One region of the Leisingera sp. ABM4_103 genome, then DNA from elsewhere that is predicted to be linked to it. Evidence: riboswitches for the same ligand, from Rfam matches in the RefSeq annotation. Region 1 holds a riboswitch; the other holds the start of a gene.
What was found. A riboswitch is a leader RNA that binds a small molecule or an ion and turns the genes downstream of it on or off. The one in region 1 is predicted to bind thiamine pyrophosphate.

Region 1 (7,769 bases):
GGCGTGCGGATGAACAACGTGCTGCCGGGCTTTATCGACAGCCTGCCGGAGACTGAGGACCGCAAGGCGCGGATCCCGATGGGCCGCTATGGCGCTGCTCGTGAAGTGTCGGCGCTGATTGCCTATCTGGCCTCGGATGATGCGGCCTATACCACCGGACAGAACATCCGCGTTGACGGAGGACTGACCCGTGCAATCTGAGACGGGCTGCCTGGGGCACAGGCTCAACTGGCGCAAAACCCCTTGTTAGAGCCTGTTATCCACCCTTGGGGTCTATCATCGGCTTGGCCTTGCCGCGCTGCAGGCCCAGCCGGTGCTCGCGCCAGATCACCAGCACATTGCCGGCGATGACCAGCGCTGCGCCTGCCAGCATAACCAGCGTCGGCCACTCATCGAACCAGACGTAGCCGATGACGATGGCAAATATCATCGAAGCGTAATCGTAGGGCGCCAGCATCGAGGCCGGAGCAAAGCGGTAGGAGGAGGTGACCAGGATCTGCGCCACCCCGCCCACCAGCCCGGCGCTGACCAGCAGCGCGGCGGTTTGCGCATCCGGCATCACCCAGCCAAAGGGCGCGGTCAGCAGCGCGAGGCCGGAGGCGGTCAGCGAGAAGTAGAACACGATGGCCGCGGTATGCTCCGACTGCACCATGCGGCGGATGTGGATTTGCACGAAGCCGCGGGCGACGGTGGCGGCGACCACCAGCAGCACCCCCAGCATGGCGCCATCCTCCAGATCGCCGCCAAGGCGGGGCCAGATCATGATCAGCACACCCAGCAGGCCGATGGCCACAGCGCTGATCCTTACCATGCGGATGGTCTCGCCCAGGAACAGCGCTGCCAGAATCAGCGTGAAGATCGGGGTGGCGTATCCGATGGCGGTGACCTCAGGCAGCGGCAGCAGCGCCAGCCCCATGAAAGTCATCCCCATCGCCGAGGTGCCGACCAGCCCGCGCCACACGTGAAACATTGGCTTTTTGGTGATCAGGCCGTGCCGCAGCTCTCCGCGCGCGACGAGCCAGGCGACGATGACCGGGATAGCAAAGAAGGAGCGGAAGAACACGGCCTCTCCCGCCGGCACGGTTTCGGAGGTGGCCTTGATGATCCCGGACAGCGCGGTGAACAGCGCAATTGCGGTCACTTTCAGCAGGACCGCCAGAACAGGCCGATGCGATGTTAAGGATTCCGCCATGGCGCGACCCTGCGCCCAAGCGCCGCAAAGATCAATGGCTTGATTTCGGCACGCGGGGGCGCGCAAATGGCGCCGACAGATGAAGGAGCCGCCGATGTATGACGCCAACCACCTGATCCGCCAGCTGCACGTGTCGTCCCTGGGGCGGGAGGACGATGTCTTTGCCAGGCTTCCCGGTGGCGGCACGGTTACCTTTGGCGCGCTGTTTGCCGGGGCGGAGCGGATGGCGGCGGCGCTAGCGGGCCAGGGGGTGCAGCCGGGGGACCGGGTGGCGGTGCAGGTTCAGAAAACCATCCAGGCGATTGAGCTTTACCTGGGTACGGTGATGGCGGGCGGCATCTTTCTGCCCTTGAACACTGCTTATACCGGGCCGGAGGTCGCCTATTTCGTCGGCGATGCAACGCCCCGGGTGGTGGTCTGCGATCCTGCACGGCGGGAGGAGATCAGCGCGGTCTCCGGGGAGGCCAAGGTGCTGACACTGGATGCGGCGGGGCAGGGCAGCTTGCGGGATCTGGCGGACGGGCAGGGCGGCTTTGATCCGATGGCCCGGCAGGCGGATGATCTTGCGGCGATTCTCTACACCTCAGGCACCACCGGCCGCTCCAAGGGTGCTATGCTGAGCCATGATAACCTTGCCTCCAATTCGCTGACCCTGCGGGATTACTGGCGGTTCACCAAGGACGACGTGCTGATCCATGCGCTGCCGATCTTCCACACCCACGGGCTGTTTGTGGCGACCAATGTGGCGCTGTTTGCGGGTAGCCAGGCGGTGTTTCTGCCGGGGTTCGATGCCGATGCCATTCTTGAGGCGATGCCCAACGCCACGGCGCTGATGGGGGTGCCGACGTTCTATACCCGGCTGCTGGCGGATGACCGGCTGACGCCGGAGCGCGCTGCAAATATGCGGCTTTTCATCTCCGGCTCCGCACCGTTGCTGGTGGACACCCACGAGCAGTGGGAGGCCCGCACCGGCCACCGCATCCTGGAACGCTACGGGATGACCGAAACCAACATGAGCACGTCGAACCCCTATGACGGAGAGCGCCGGGCCGGCACTGTCGGTTTCCCGCTGCCTGGGGTGGCGGCACGGGTGATCCGGGACGGAGCTGAGGTGCCCGCCGGAGAGATCGGTGTGCTGGAGGTGCGCGGGCCGAACGTGTTTCAGGGCTATTGGCAGATGCCCGAAAAGACGGCGGAGGAGCTGCAGCCGGACGGATGGTTCATCACCGGCGACATGGCGAAGGTTGATGCCGATGGCTATGTCACCATTGTCGGGCGCGAGAAAGATCTGATCATCACCGGCGGCTTCAACGTCTACCCCAAGGAAGTGGAGAGCCTGATCGACGACCTGCCTGGCGTGCTGGAAAGCGCGGTGATCGGGGTGCCGCATCCAGACTTTGGCGAGGGTGTGGTGGCCGTGGTGGTGCCGGAGGGTGAGGGCACCAGCGCGGCGGCGATCAAGGCGGCGCTGTCCGGGCAATTGGCCAAGTTCAAGCAGCCCAAGGAGATCCTCCTGCTGGACGCGCTGCCGCGCAACACCATGGGAAAGGTGCAGAAGAAAGCCCTGCGTGAGGAATTCGCAGAGCTGTTTGGTTAGTACCTGATCCGCCCGGCCGATAGGCCGGGCTGCGCCTGCCTGCCCACGGCAGGCGCATTCGCGCCCGCCCAGACAGGCGCAGCCCTCAAGTCTTAAGACGAGTGCGCTGCCGTATGCGCCTCTTCCTCGCGCCATTCCCGCACCGCCTGCACCAGGATCTGGAAGGCGGAGTTCAGGAACAGCCCGCCCATGATCCCGGCCACAATGAGGTCGGGCCAGCCGGTAGCGGTGCCCCAGACGCCAAGCGCCGCGATCATCACCGCTACGTTACCGATGGCGTCATTGCGCGAGCACAGCCAGACCGAGCGCACATTGGCGTCGCCGTCCTTGTAGCGTGCCAAGAGCAGCACCGAGATCAGGTTGGCCGCCAGCGCCATGAAGCCGATCACCCCCATGATATGGGCCTGCGGCACGCCGACGTAAAACACCTGATAGATCGTGGAGCCGAACACCCAGAGTCCCATCAGCAGGAGGCTGATTCCCTTGCCGAGTGCCGCCAGCGCGCGGGTGCGCAGGGTGGCGCCGATCACCGCCAGCGAGATGCCATAGGTCAGCGCATCGCCCAGAAAGTCCAAGGCGTCCGCCTTCAGCGCCTGGCTGCCGGACAGCTGGCCCGCGCCCATTTCCACCGCGAACATGCCGGCGTTGATGGCGATCACCAGCCAAAGCCTGCGTTTGTAGTCCGCCGATACCCCGTCAAACCGGGCCTCATGATTGCAGCAGCCTGCCATTGCTCTTGTCCTCATCCCTGATTCGAGATCAATTTAGGGCCTCTAGTCACTAGAGCATCAAGAGGTCATTGCGATGTTTTCCATCGGTCAGCTGTCCAAGGCCACCGGCGTGAAGGTTCCGACCATCCGCTATTACGAGGAGATCGGCCTGCTGCCGGAACCGGGCCGCAATGCCGGCAACCAGCGCCGCTACGGGCAGGACGGCATGCAGGCGCTGGGCTTCATCAAGCACGCCCGGGACCTTGGCTTTTCGCTGGAGGACATCAAGGCGCTGATGGGGCTGGACGGGCAGCTGGGCGATGATTGCGCCGAGGCCGACCGGCTCGCCCGCAGCCAGCTGCGGAACGTGCGCGCGCGGATTGCGAGGCTGGAGCGCCTGGCCGCGGAACTGGAGCGGATCAGCCACCTGTGCGACGGCGGCAATGGCGGCTGCTGCAAGGTGCTGACCGCGCTGGGCGATCACAGCCAATGCGCAAGTGAGCATGATTGAGGACGCAGGCTGAGAGGAATTGCCCGAACTGCACTCGGGCAAACTCCTTTGTTAGAGCCTGATCTTTAGCCGATGCGGCCCTGGTTTTCGCCGATCTGACCGCGGTGCAGCAGCAGGTGGTCCAGGATCACGCAGGCCATCATTGCCTCCGCCACCGGCACCGCGCGGATGCCGACGCAGGGGTCGTGGCGGCCCTTGGTGATCACCTCGGTGGCGGAGCCGTCCTTGCGGATCGACTTGCGCGGGGTGAGGATCGAGGACGTCGGCTTCACCGCAAAACGCACCACCACATCCTGCCCGGTGGAGATGCCGCCGAGGATGCCGCCGGCGTGGTTGGAGGAGTATTCGGGGCCGTTTGCGCCCATGAAGATCTCGTCAGCGTTTTCCGAGCCCTTCAGGCGCGCGGCGTTCATGCCCTCGCCGATCTCGACGCCCTTCACGGCGTTGATCGACATCATCGCGGCGGCCAGATCGGTGTCGAGCTTGCCATACACCGGCGCGCCGATGCCGGCGGGAACGCCGCGTGCCACCACCTCGACCACGGCGCCAACCGAGTCATGCGCCTTGCGCAGGGCTTGCAGGTAGTCTTCCCACTCCTGAACCGCGCCTGCGTCGGGGATCCAGAAATCATTCTGTTCAATCGCGTCCCAGTCAAACCGGCTGCGGTCGATCTCCAGCTCACCCATTTGGGTCATGTAGCCCTTGATCTCCAGCCCCGGCACCAGCGCCTTGATTGCTTCACGTGCAACACCGCCGGCCGCAACCCGCGCTGCGGTTTCGCGGGCAGAGGACCGGCCGCCGCCGCGGTAGTCGCGGTTGCCGTATTTCTGGAAATAGGTGATGTCGGCGTGGCCCGGGCGGAAGGTCTGGGAAATCTCGCCGTAGTCCTTGGAGCGCTGGTCGGTGTTTTCGATCATCAGCTGGATCGGGGTGCCGGTCGATTTGCCCTCGAACACGCCGGACAGGATCTTGACCGCGTCGGGCTCGTTGCGCTGGGTGGTGTTCTTGTTCTGGCCGGGGCGGCGCTTGTCGAGCCACTGCTGCAGCATTTCCGGTTCCAGCGGCACATTCGGCGGGCAGCCGTCGACGGTGGCGCCTAGCGCGGGTCCGTGGCTCTCGCCCCAGGTGGTGACGCGGAAGAGGTGTCCAAAGCTGTTCATCGACATGCGGCGCGGTCTCCTTTGGGCCGTGCTTAGCGGGCGGGGGCCTGTCTCTCAAGAGGTTTCCTGTGCGGCAAACCGGGCAGGGGCGCTGCCCCCGCCGCCTGCGGCGGCTACCCCGGGATATTTTCAGCCAGAAGAACAGGGGATCCCGGTTGCGGGCGGTCCAGTTTGCCCGGAGCATAGGTCCTGACGGCGCTTTGGCTTGTTATTGCTGCATCCTGGGTCTAATGTCCGCGCCACCTCGGGGTGCGCCTTGGCGCTGAGATGACACCCGTTGAACCTGAACCGGATCACACCGGCGGAGGGAAGGTACTGGACAGCCTCCACCCTTGCCCAAAGCCGCAAAGGAGGATGGCATGAAACATCTTGCATTTGCAGCGGGACTGCTCGGCGCCTCGGCAGCGTTTGCCGACACGCCCGAACTGGTCGTTTACACCTATGACAGCTTTGTTTCCGACTGGGGCCCGGGCCCGGCGGTGGAGAAAGCCTTTGAAGAGGTCTGCGGCTGCGACCTGAAGCTGGTCGGCGCGGGCGACGGCGCGGCGCTGCTGGCGCGGGTCAAGCTGGAGGGCGAACGCTCGGACGCTGACGTCGTGCTGGGCCTCGACACCAACCTGACCTCGGCGGCCAAGGAAACCGGCTTGTTTGCCGAGCATTCGGTCAGCGCCGATTACGCGCTGCCGGTTGAATGGAACGACGCGACCTTTGTGCCCTATGACTGGGGCTACTTTGCCTTTGTCCATAACGCTGACGCCGCGGCGCCTGCGGATTTCAAGGCGCTGGCCGCCAGCGACAAGAAGATCGTGATCCAGGACCCGCGCTCCTCGACCCCCGGGCTGGGCCTGCTGCTGTGGGTGAAGGCGGCCTATGGCGATGAGGCGCCGGAGATCTGGAAGGGTCTTTCCGACAATGTCGTGACCGTGACCAAGGGCTGGTCCGAGGCCTATGGCATGTTCCTGGAGGGCGAGGCTGACATGGTTCTCTCCTACACCACCTCGCCTGCGTATCACCTGATTGCGGAGGAAGATGGCTCCAAGGCGGCGGCGGCCTTTGATGAGGGCCATTACATGCAGGTGGAAGTTGCCGGCAAGCTGGCAAACAGCGACCAGCCGGAGCTGGCGGACCAGTTTCTGGCCTTCATGGTGTCGGACGCGTTCCAGTCGGTCATCCCGACCACCAACTGGATGTATCCGGCGGTGACACCGGCGGCGGGTCTGCCGGAAGGATTCGACACCCTGATCGCGCCGGAGAAATCGCTGCTGCTGAGCGAGTCTGAAGCGGCTGAGGTCCGTGATGCGGCGCTGGGCGAATGGCTGGACGCGCTCAGCCAGTAAGCGCCTTTCCCGGGATCAGCGCAGCCCTGCTGGTGGCTGCGCTGATCTTGGGGACGCTGGGGGCTGTGGCCCTCAGGGCGGAGGCCGGCAGCGGGTTTGGCGCCAGTGACTGGGCCGCGCTGCGGTTCACGCTGACACAGGCAAGCCTGTCGGCGCTCTTGAGCGTCGGCCTTGCCGTTCCCGTCGCCCGCGCGCTGGCGCGGCGGCGGTTTCCGGGGCGGAGCCTGTTGATTGCCCTGTTGGGCGCGCCGTTCATCCTGCCGGTGATTGTTGCCATTCTTGGCCTGTTGGCGGTCTTTGGCCGCGCTGGCTGGTTGAGCCAGGGGCTGATTTCCCTCGGGTTAGAGCCTGTTCAGATCTACGGCCTGCACGGGGTGGTGCTGGCGCATGTGTTTTTCAACCTGCCGCTGGCGACCCGGCTGATCCTGCAAGGCTGGCAGGAGATCCCCGCCGAACGCTTCCGCCTGGCGGCGCAGCTCGATGCCGGGCCGCTGGCGATGTGGCGGCTGCTGGAAGGGCCGATGCTGCGGCGGGTGGCGCCGGGGGCGCTGGCGGTGGTCTTTGCCATTTGCTTGTCGAGCTTTGCGGTGGCGCTGACCTTGGGGGGCGGCCCCCGGGCCACCACGATTGAGCTGGCAATCTATCAGGCGTTCCGGTTTGATTTCGACCTGGGCCGGGCGGCGCTGTTGTCGGGCCTGCAGCTACTGCTGACAGGCGCCGCCGCGATGGTGGCGCTGCGGGTTTCGGCGGGTGAGGGTTTTGGTGCCGGGCTGGACCGCGTGGTGCGGCGCTGGGACGGGCAGAGCGCCTCGGCGCGCGGCCTGGATGGCTTTTGGATTGTGCTGTCCGCTGCCTTTCTGCTGCTGCCGCTGACGGCAATTGTGCTGGCCGGGCTGCCGGGGCTGGCGGGCTTGAAAGGCACGGCCTGGCAGGCTGCCGGGACCTCCATTCTGGTGGCTGCGCTCAGCACCGTGATCCTGCTGCTGCTGGCCCTGCCGATGGCCGCCGCCGTGGCGGCGGGGCGGAACGGCGTGACCGAGCTGTCCGGTATCCTGGGGCTTGCGGCCTCACCGCTGGTGATCGGCACCGGGCTGTTCATTCTGATCTACCCCATAGCCGATCCGTTTGCGCTGGCGCTGCCGGTGACGGCGATGGTCAATGCGGTGATGGCGCTGCCTTTCGCGATGCGGATCCTAGTGCCGCGGGCGCGCGAGGTGCTGGCGCGTTATGGCCGCCTGTCGCTGTCGCTGGACATGCGGGGC
Region 2 (7,769 bases), 1.3 Mb from region 1:
GGAACCCGTCCAGCCCGCACAGGCGCTTGGCTTCGCCTTGCGCATGGGTGATCCCCTGCCACGCCTGTTCGCGGCGGCCCGGGTTCTGTTGCAGCTCCTGCAACGCCGCCCGCACCAGTGCCGCGTTCAGCGGCGACGGGGCCGTGGCAAAGATGAACCCGCGCGCCTTGTTGATCAGCGTCTCGATCAGCACCCGCTGGCCGCAAATCAGAGCGCCAGAGGCACCCAAAGCCTTGCCGCAGGTGTGCAGGGACAGGACATTCGGAAGGTGGGCAACTTCATGCGCCAGCCCGCGGCCCAGATCGCCAAACACGCCGGAGGAATGCGCTTCATCCACCACCAGCACGGCGCCTTCGGCATCGGCCAGGGCCATCAGCGCCTCCAGCGGAGCGAGGTCTCCGTCCATGGAATAGACCGCCTCAACCGCGATCCAGACCTGGCCTCCGCCGCCTTCCGCGCGCCAGGCTTTCAGTACCCGCGCAGCGTCCTCCGCGTCGCTGTGGGCAAAGTTGCGCGTCTCGGCCCGGCCCAGCCGCATCCCGTCATGGGTGCTGGCATGGATCAGCGCGTCATACAGCACCAGATCGCCCTGCTGCGGCAGGGTGGAGAAAATCGCCTGATTGGCGTTGAACCCGCCGCCCATGAACAACGCGGCCTCGGTGCCGAAAAACTCCGCAGCCTCGGCTTCCAGAAGCTGATGTTCTGCATCATTGCCGCGCAGCAGGCGCGAGCCGCCTGCCCCCACCGGCACCCCGCGCGCCAGCGCATCTGCGGCAGCGGCGCGCAGCACTTCACTGCCCGCCAGCCCAAGGTAGTCGTTGGAGGCAAAGTCATGCCCGTCCCGCGGCATCAATTGCCGGTAGCGCCCGCGCGTGCGCAGCGCTTCCAGCGATTTCTCATGCCTCGGGAAGGCGCCCGCCATCAGCGGCTGCCGTCGCAGCCCGCGGCCATGGCGGTGATGCCCAGACGGTCAAACAGCTGCTGGTCCTTGTCCTCTTCGGGGTTGTCCGCGGTCAGCAGCGTGTCGCCCACAAAGATCGAGTTGGCACCGGCAAAGAAACACATTGCCTGCATCTCGTCCGACATATCGGTGCGGCCTGCGGACAGGCGCACGTGGGATTTCGGCATCAGGATGCGGGCCAGCGCCACGGAGCGGACGAATTCGATCGGGTCCAGCTTCTCGACATTGGCCAGCGGCGTGTCGGCGATCGGGATCAGCATGTTGACCGGCACCGAATCCGGGTGCACCTCCAGCGTTGCCAGTGCCAGCATCATGTCGATGCGGTCCAGCTGCTGCTCGCCCATGCCGACAATGCCGCCGGAGCAGACCTTGATGCCCGCCTCGCGCACCCGGTTCAGGGTGTCGATCCGGTCGGCGAAGGTGCGAGTTGTGATGATCTCGGAGTAGTAGCGCTCGGAGGTGTCGATGTTGTGGTTGTAGTAGTCCAGACCAGCATCGCGCAGGCGGAACACCTGTTCCTCGTCCAGCATGCCCAGGGTCATGCAGGTTTCCATGCCCAGGTCCTTGACGCCCTGCACCATCGCTTCCAGCGCCGCCATGTCGCGGTCCTTGGGCGAGCGCCAGGCGGCCCCCATGCAATAGCGCGTCGCGCCGCCTTCCTTGGCTTTCTTGGCCTCGGCAATCACCCGCTGCACCTCGATCAGCTTGGACGCCGACAGCTGCGCGCCGTTGCGCGCCGACTGGGAGCAATAGGCGCAATCCTCGGCGCAGCCGCCGGTCTTGATGCTGAGAAGCTTGGATTTCTGCACCTGGTTGGGGTCGAAATACTGCCGGTGCACGGTGTGCGCCTGAAACAGCAAGTCCATAAAAGGCTTGTTGTAAATCGCTTCCGCTTCCTCGCGGGTCCAGTCGGTGCGGATGGGTGCAGCGTCCAGCATGCTGTCTCCTGTTCTCTATACCTGTTGGCCATGCGCGGATGGCGTTTCCGGTTTTTATAGATAATTTTGAGGGCGCCGATCAAGCACCAAAGCTGCGCTGCAGCGATTTGCCTCGTAGATGCCTCCTTAAGACCAGTATCGCACTGAAGATAATGCCAAAAAATAATCTATGAAAATAGCGGTTGACGCGAACCCCGCCCCTCCCCTAGCCCTATAGGCACGCAGGGGAGTCCCGCCCAAGGGACTGAGAGGCGTCATGGTGCGGGGCAGCCCGGACCGGCGGCGCGACCCTTTGAACCTGACCCAGTTGACACTGGCGTAGGAAGCTAGGACGCGCCTTTTGGCCCCTTGTCCCCGCGGGGACAGCCGTTTGAAACGGGCGCATTCCGGTCAAGCAGGCCCCATGCCTGCCGGTTTCCCGAGCCAAAACTCACCTGGTGTCTTTTCTGAGTTTAGGCTTCGAGGAGCACCAAAAATGAACGTCCCCAACCCCAAGATTACGACGGGCGCATTGCCCGCGTCGCGCAAGATCTACGTCAGCGGCGAGGTCCATCAGGACATCCGCGTGCCGATGCGCGAAATCTCCACCCACCCCACCGCGGGCGAAGCGCCGCTGCCGGTCTATGACAGCTCCGGGCCCTACACCGACCCGGATGTGCTGACCGACATCCGCGAAGGCCTTCCAGCGCTGCGCCGCCAGTGGATTGAGGCACGCGGCGACGTCGAAAGCTACCAGGGCCGCGATGTTAAGCCGGAGGACAACGGCTTTGTCGAGGGCGACCGGCTGACGCCGGAGTTCCCGGTGAAACCCGCCCCCCTGCGCGGCAAGGATGGCAAAGCGCCGACCCAGCTGGCCTATGCCCGTGCAGGGCTAATCACGCCGGAAATGGAATTCGTGGCGATCCGCGAAAATCAGCTGCGCGAGCTGTCCCCCTGCCACGCCAAACGCGACGGCAATGATTTCGGCGCCAACATCCCCGACTACGTGACACCGGAATTCGTGCGCCAGGAAATTGCCGCCGGCCGCGCCATCATCCCCGCCAACATCAACCACCCGGAAATCGAGCCGATGATCATCGGCCGCAATTTCAAGGTGAAGATCAACGCCAATATGGGCACCTCGGCCGTCACCTCCTCGATGGAGGAAGAGGTGGACAAGCTGGTCTGGGCGATCCGCTGGGGTGCCGACACGGTGATGGACCTGTCGACGGGCCGCAACATTCACAACACCCGCGAATGGATCGTGCGCAACTCGCCGGTCCCGATCGGCACCGTGCCGATCTACCAGGCGCTGGAGAAGGTCAATGGCATCGCCGAGGACCTGACCTGGGAAGTTTTCCGCGACACGCTGATCGAGCAGGCGGAACAGGGCGTCGACTACTTCACCATCCACGCGGGCGTGCGGCTGCACATGGTGCCGATGACGGTGAACCGGGTGACGGGCATCGTCTCGCGCGGCGGCTCGATCATGGCCAAGTGGTGCCTGCATCACCACAAGGAGAGCTTCCTGTACGAGCATTTCGAGGAAATCTGCGACATCTGCCGCCAGTATGACGTGAGCTTCAGCTTGGGTGATGGCTTGCGCCCGGGCTCCATCGCGGACGCCAATGACGAGGCGCAGTTTGCCGAGCTGGAGACCCTCGGTGAACTGACCAAGATTGCCTGGGCCAAGGACTGCCAGGTGATGATCGAGGGGCCGGGCCATGTCGCCATGCACAAGATCAAGGAGAACATGGACAAGCAGCTGGAGTGCTGCCACGAGGCGCCCTTCTATACGCTTGGGCCGCTGACCACCGACATCGCGCCGGGCTATGACCATATCACCTCTGGCATCGGAGCCGCCATGATCGGCTGGTTCGGCTGCGCCATGCTGTGCTACGTGACACCCAAGGAGCACCTGGGCCTGCCCGACCGTGACGACGTCAAGACAGGCGTGATCACCTATAAGATCGCCGCCCATGCCGCCGATCTGGCCAAGGGCCTGCCGGGCGCCCAGCGCCGCGACGATGCACTGAGCCGGGCGCGGTTCGAGTTCCGCTGGGAGGATCAGTTCAACCTGTCGCTGGACCCGGATACCGCGCGTGAGTTCCACGACCAGACCCTGCCGAAACAGGCCCATAAGGTGGCGCATTTCTGCTCCATGTGCGGGCCGAAATTCTGCTCGATGCGGATCAGCCACGACATCCGCTCGGAAGCGCAGAAAGAGGGCATGGAGGCGATGGCCGCCAAGTTCCGCGAGGGCGGTGAGCTGTACGTGCCTGCCGCTGAAGCAGCGGAACCGGCGGAATGATCACCATCGCAGGCGCAGGCCTTGCCGGCCTCGCCTGCGCCTATGAGCTGGCGCAGCGCGGGGCGGCAGTCACCCTCTATGAGCGGGGCGAGACGCCCGGGGCCAGCAGCGTCGCGCGCTTTGCGGGCGGCATGCTGGCCCCCTGGTGCGAACGCGAAAGCGCCGAGGATGACGTCATAACCCTCGGCAGCCGCGCCTTCGATTGGTGGGCCAAGGTCACGACCGTCCACAGGCGCGGCACGCTGGTGGTGGCGCCTGCCCGCGACCGGGCGGAGCTTACCCGCTTTGCCCGCCGCACCACCGGTCACCGGGGTGTGGACGGGGCGGAGATTGGCGAGCTGGAGCCGGCACTGGCGGGGCGGTTTGCGCAAGGGCTGTTCTTTGAGAAGGAAGCCCATCTAGACCCGCGGCGGGCTTTGCGGGACCTGACTGCGACGGTGCAGGAAATAGGGGTAGAGATCCGTTATGGCTCCCCTGCCCCGGCCCGCGTCACGCTGGACTGCACCGGCATGGCGGCGCCGTTGCCTTCCTTGCGCCCGGTGCGCGGCGAGATGGCCATCCTGCACTGCCCGGAGGTGGAGATCAGCCGCACCCTGCGCCTGCTGCATCCGCGGATGCCGCTGTATCTCGTTCCCCGCGGGGACGGGTATTTCATGATCGGCGGCACCATGATCGAGAGCAGCTCGGACCGTGCCATCACCCTGCGCTCGCTCAGCGAGCTGCTGAGTGCCGCCTTTGCCCTGCACCCGGCCTTTGCGGAGGCCAGCGTCGTGGAGACCGGCGCGGGGCTGCGCCCGGCCTTCCCGGACAACCTGCCGCGGCTGACCGCACAGGACGGGACGCTTTACCTCAATGGCCTGTACCGGCACGGCTTCCTGCTTGCCCCCGCAATGGCACGGCAGGCCGCTGACCGCTTGATACCGGAGATATCAGATGAAGATCATCGTGAACGCCGAACCGCGTGACGTGTCCGCAACCGACCTTCAGACGGTCCTGGATGAGCTGGGCTTTGCCTGCTCCGCCGTTGCGACCGCGCTGAACGGCACATTCATTGCCCGCGGCAAGCGGGAGGGGGTGCTTCTGGCCGAAGGCGACCGGCTGGAGGTTCTGGCCCCGATGCAGGGAGGCTGAGATGAAAGTTTACGGAACAGAGATTGCCTCGCGGCTGCTGTTGGGCACTGCACAATATCCCTCGCCTGCGGTGCTGGCTGAGGCGGTGGCATCCAGTGGCACGGAGATCATTACTGTCTCCTTGCGCCGCGAGACCGCCGACGGCTCCGGCGCCGGGTTCTGGGAGGGGCTGAGGGAGACTGGCTGCCGCATCCTTCCCAACACCGCCGGCTGCCATTCGGTGCAGGAGGCGGTGACCACCGCCCGTATGGCGCGGGAGCTGTTTGAAACAGATTGGATCAAGCTGGAGGTGATCGGCCATTCCGACACGCTGCAGCCGGATGTGTTCGGGCTGGTGGAAGCGGCGCGGATGCTGAGCAGCGAGGGGTTCCAAGTCTTTCCCTATACCACCGACGATCTGGTGGTTGGGGAGAAGCTGCTGGACGCAGGCTGCGAAGTCCTGATGCCCTGGGGGGCGCCGATCGGCTCCGGCCAGGGGTTGCGCAACCCGGATGGCTTGCGGGCGATGCGGGCGCATTTCCCGGATGTGCCGCTGATCGTGGATGCCGGCATCGGGCGGCCCTCGGACGCGGCACAGGCGATGGAGCTGGGCATGGACGCGGTGCTGCTGAACACCGCCGTGGCCAAGGCCGGTAATCCGGCAGGGATGGCCCGCGCGATGGCTCTGGCGGTTGAAGCAGGGCGTCTGGGGTATCAGGCCGACCCGATGGAGCGGCGCGATATGGCGGTGCCCTCCACCCCGGTTCTGGGCTTGGCGGAGTTTGCATGATGGACCGTTTCTATTTGATCGTGAGCCATGTCGGCAGGCTGGAGCTGCTGGTGCCGCAGGGGGCCAGGCTGGTGCAGCTGCGCATCAAAGATGAGCCGGATGCCGAAGTACGCCGCCAGATTGCCCGCGCGCGGGATTTCTGCGCGGTGCATGGCGCGCAGCTGGTGGTGAATGATTACTGGCAGGCGGCGTTGGACCTGAACTGCAACTTCGTGCATCTGGGGCAGGAGGACATGGACACCGCGGATTTCGCCGCGCTGCGCCGCAAGGGGGTGCGCTTTGGACTGTCGACCCATGATAAAGACGAACTGGAGCGGGCGTTGTCCTTTGATCCCGCTTACGTGGCACTGGGGCCGGTCTATCCGACGCTCTTGAAGAAGATGAAATGGGGGCCGCAGGGGCTGGAGCGGGTCACCCGCTGGAAGCAGATGGCGGGCAAGACGCCTCTGGTCGCGATTGGCGGGCTGACGCCGGAGCGGCTGCCCGGGGTCTTTGCCGCCGGGGCCGACAGCGCCGCGGTGGTAACTGATATCCAGCTGGCGGAGGACCCCGAGGCGCGCACCCGCGAATGGGTGGAGGCCTGCCGCGTCAAGGAGCCCGCATGAGCCGTTACGCGCGCCAGATGATCCTGTCGGAAGTCGGTGCGGAGGGTCAGGATCGGCTGGCCCGCGCCCATGTGCTGGTGGTCGGCGCCGGGGGATTGGGCTGCCCGGTGCTGCAGTATCTGGGCGGGGCCGGCGTGGGCCGGATCACGGTGATGGATGGCGACGTGGTGGAGGAGAGCAACCTGCACCGGCAGGTGCTGTACTCGATGGCCGACCTCGGCCGCCCCAAGGCTGAGGCGGCCCGGCTGCATCTGCTGGCGGCCAATCCGGAGCTGGAGGTGACGGCCCTTGTGGAACCGCTGGACGCCGCCAATGCCTCGAAAATGGTAGCCGGGGCTGATCTGGTGGTGGATGCAGCGGACAGTTTTGCGGTGTCCTATACCCTCTCGGATGAATGCCTGCGGCAAGGCAAGACACTGATCTCCGCCTCCGCGCTGGGGCAGTCGGGCTATGCCGGCGGGTTCTGCGGCGGTGCACCGTCCTTGCGCGCGGTGTTTCCGGACCTGCCCGCGCAGGCCGCGACCTGCGCGACCGCAGGCGTGATGGGGCCAGCCGTGGGCATGATCGGAGCATTGCAGGCACAGCTGGCGCTGAAAGCTCTGCTGGATCATCAGCCGTCCCCGCGGGGACAGCTGTTTATTTTCCGCATGCAGGACCTGCAGGTCAGCACATTCCGCTTTGACGGCGCCGAGGAGCCGGAGGACACCCTGCCCTTTATCGCCGCACCTCATATCACCCCGCAGGATACGGTGGTTGAACTGCGCGATGCCGCAGAAGCCCCGCGCCTGCCTGCACCGCAGACGCGCCGGATGGCCCGTGCCGATCTGCTGGCGGCGGACCTCCCGCGCGGGGGGCGGATCGTGCTGTGCTGCCGCACCGGGCTCCGGGCCTGGGGCGCGGCGCAGGATCTGCGGCAGGCCGGTTTCAACGATCTTGCGCTGCTGGCGGCGGGAGATGGTGCGTGACAATGATCCTGGCCATTGGCGGCACCGACAGCAGCGGCGGCGCGGGGCTCACCCGCGATACGGCTATGGCCGCCGAGCTGGGCGTCTCTGTCCGGCCGGTCGTGGCAGCC

Region 2: linked by a shared signal. The riboswitch ahead of thiC (phosphomethylpyrimidine synthase ThiC) and the one ahead of thiB (thiamine ABC transporter substrate binding subunit) in region 1 are both predicted to bind thiamine pyrophosphate.

What each region holds. Positions count from the first base shown of each region.
Region 1 is NZ_JBSWTU010000005.1:1,417,900-1,425,668, forward strand. Features, by position in the region: gene ACXAED_RS08360 (SDR family oxidoreductase) at 1-201, shown strand, start outside; gene ACXAED_RS08365 (DMT family transporter) at 257-1,192, opposite strand; gene ACXAED_RS08370 (malonate--CoA ligase) at 1,287-2,789, shown strand; gene ACXAED_RS08375 (cation efflux transmembrane domain-containing protein) at 2,882-3,520, opposite strand; gene ACXAED_RS08380 (MerR family transcriptional regulator) at 3,594-4,010, shown strand; gene aroC (chorismate synthase) at 4,076-5,176, opposite strand; TPP riboswitch at 5,406-5,497, shown strand; gene thiB (thiamine ABC transporter substrate binding subunit) at 5,530-6,507, shown strand; gene ACXAED_RS08395 (thiamine/thiamine pyrophosphate ABC transporter permease ThiP) at 6,483-7,769, shown strand, end outside.
Region 2 is NZ_JBSWTU010000005.1:122,937-130,705, forward strand. Features, by position in the region: gene ACXAED_RS02240 (8-amino-7-oxononanoate synthase) at 1-922, opposite strand, end outside; gene bioB (biotin synthase BioB) at 922-1,899, opposite strand; TPP riboswitch at 2,113-2,241, shown strand; gene thiC (phosphomethylpyrimidine synthase ThiC) at 2,375-4,189, shown strand; gene ACXAED_RS02255 (FAD-dependent oxidoreductase) at 4,186-5,154, shown strand; gene thiS (sulfur carrier protein ThiS) at 5,123-5,320, shown strand; gene ACXAED_RS02265 (thiazole synthase) at 5,322-6,089, shown strand; gene ACXAED_RS02270 (thiamine phosphate synthase) at 6,089-6,694, shown strand; gene ACXAED_RS02275 (ThiF family adenylyltransferase) at 6,691-7,659, shown strand; gene thiD (bifunctional hydroxymethylpyrimidine kinase/phosphomethylpyrimidine kinase) at 7,662-7,769, shown strand, end outside.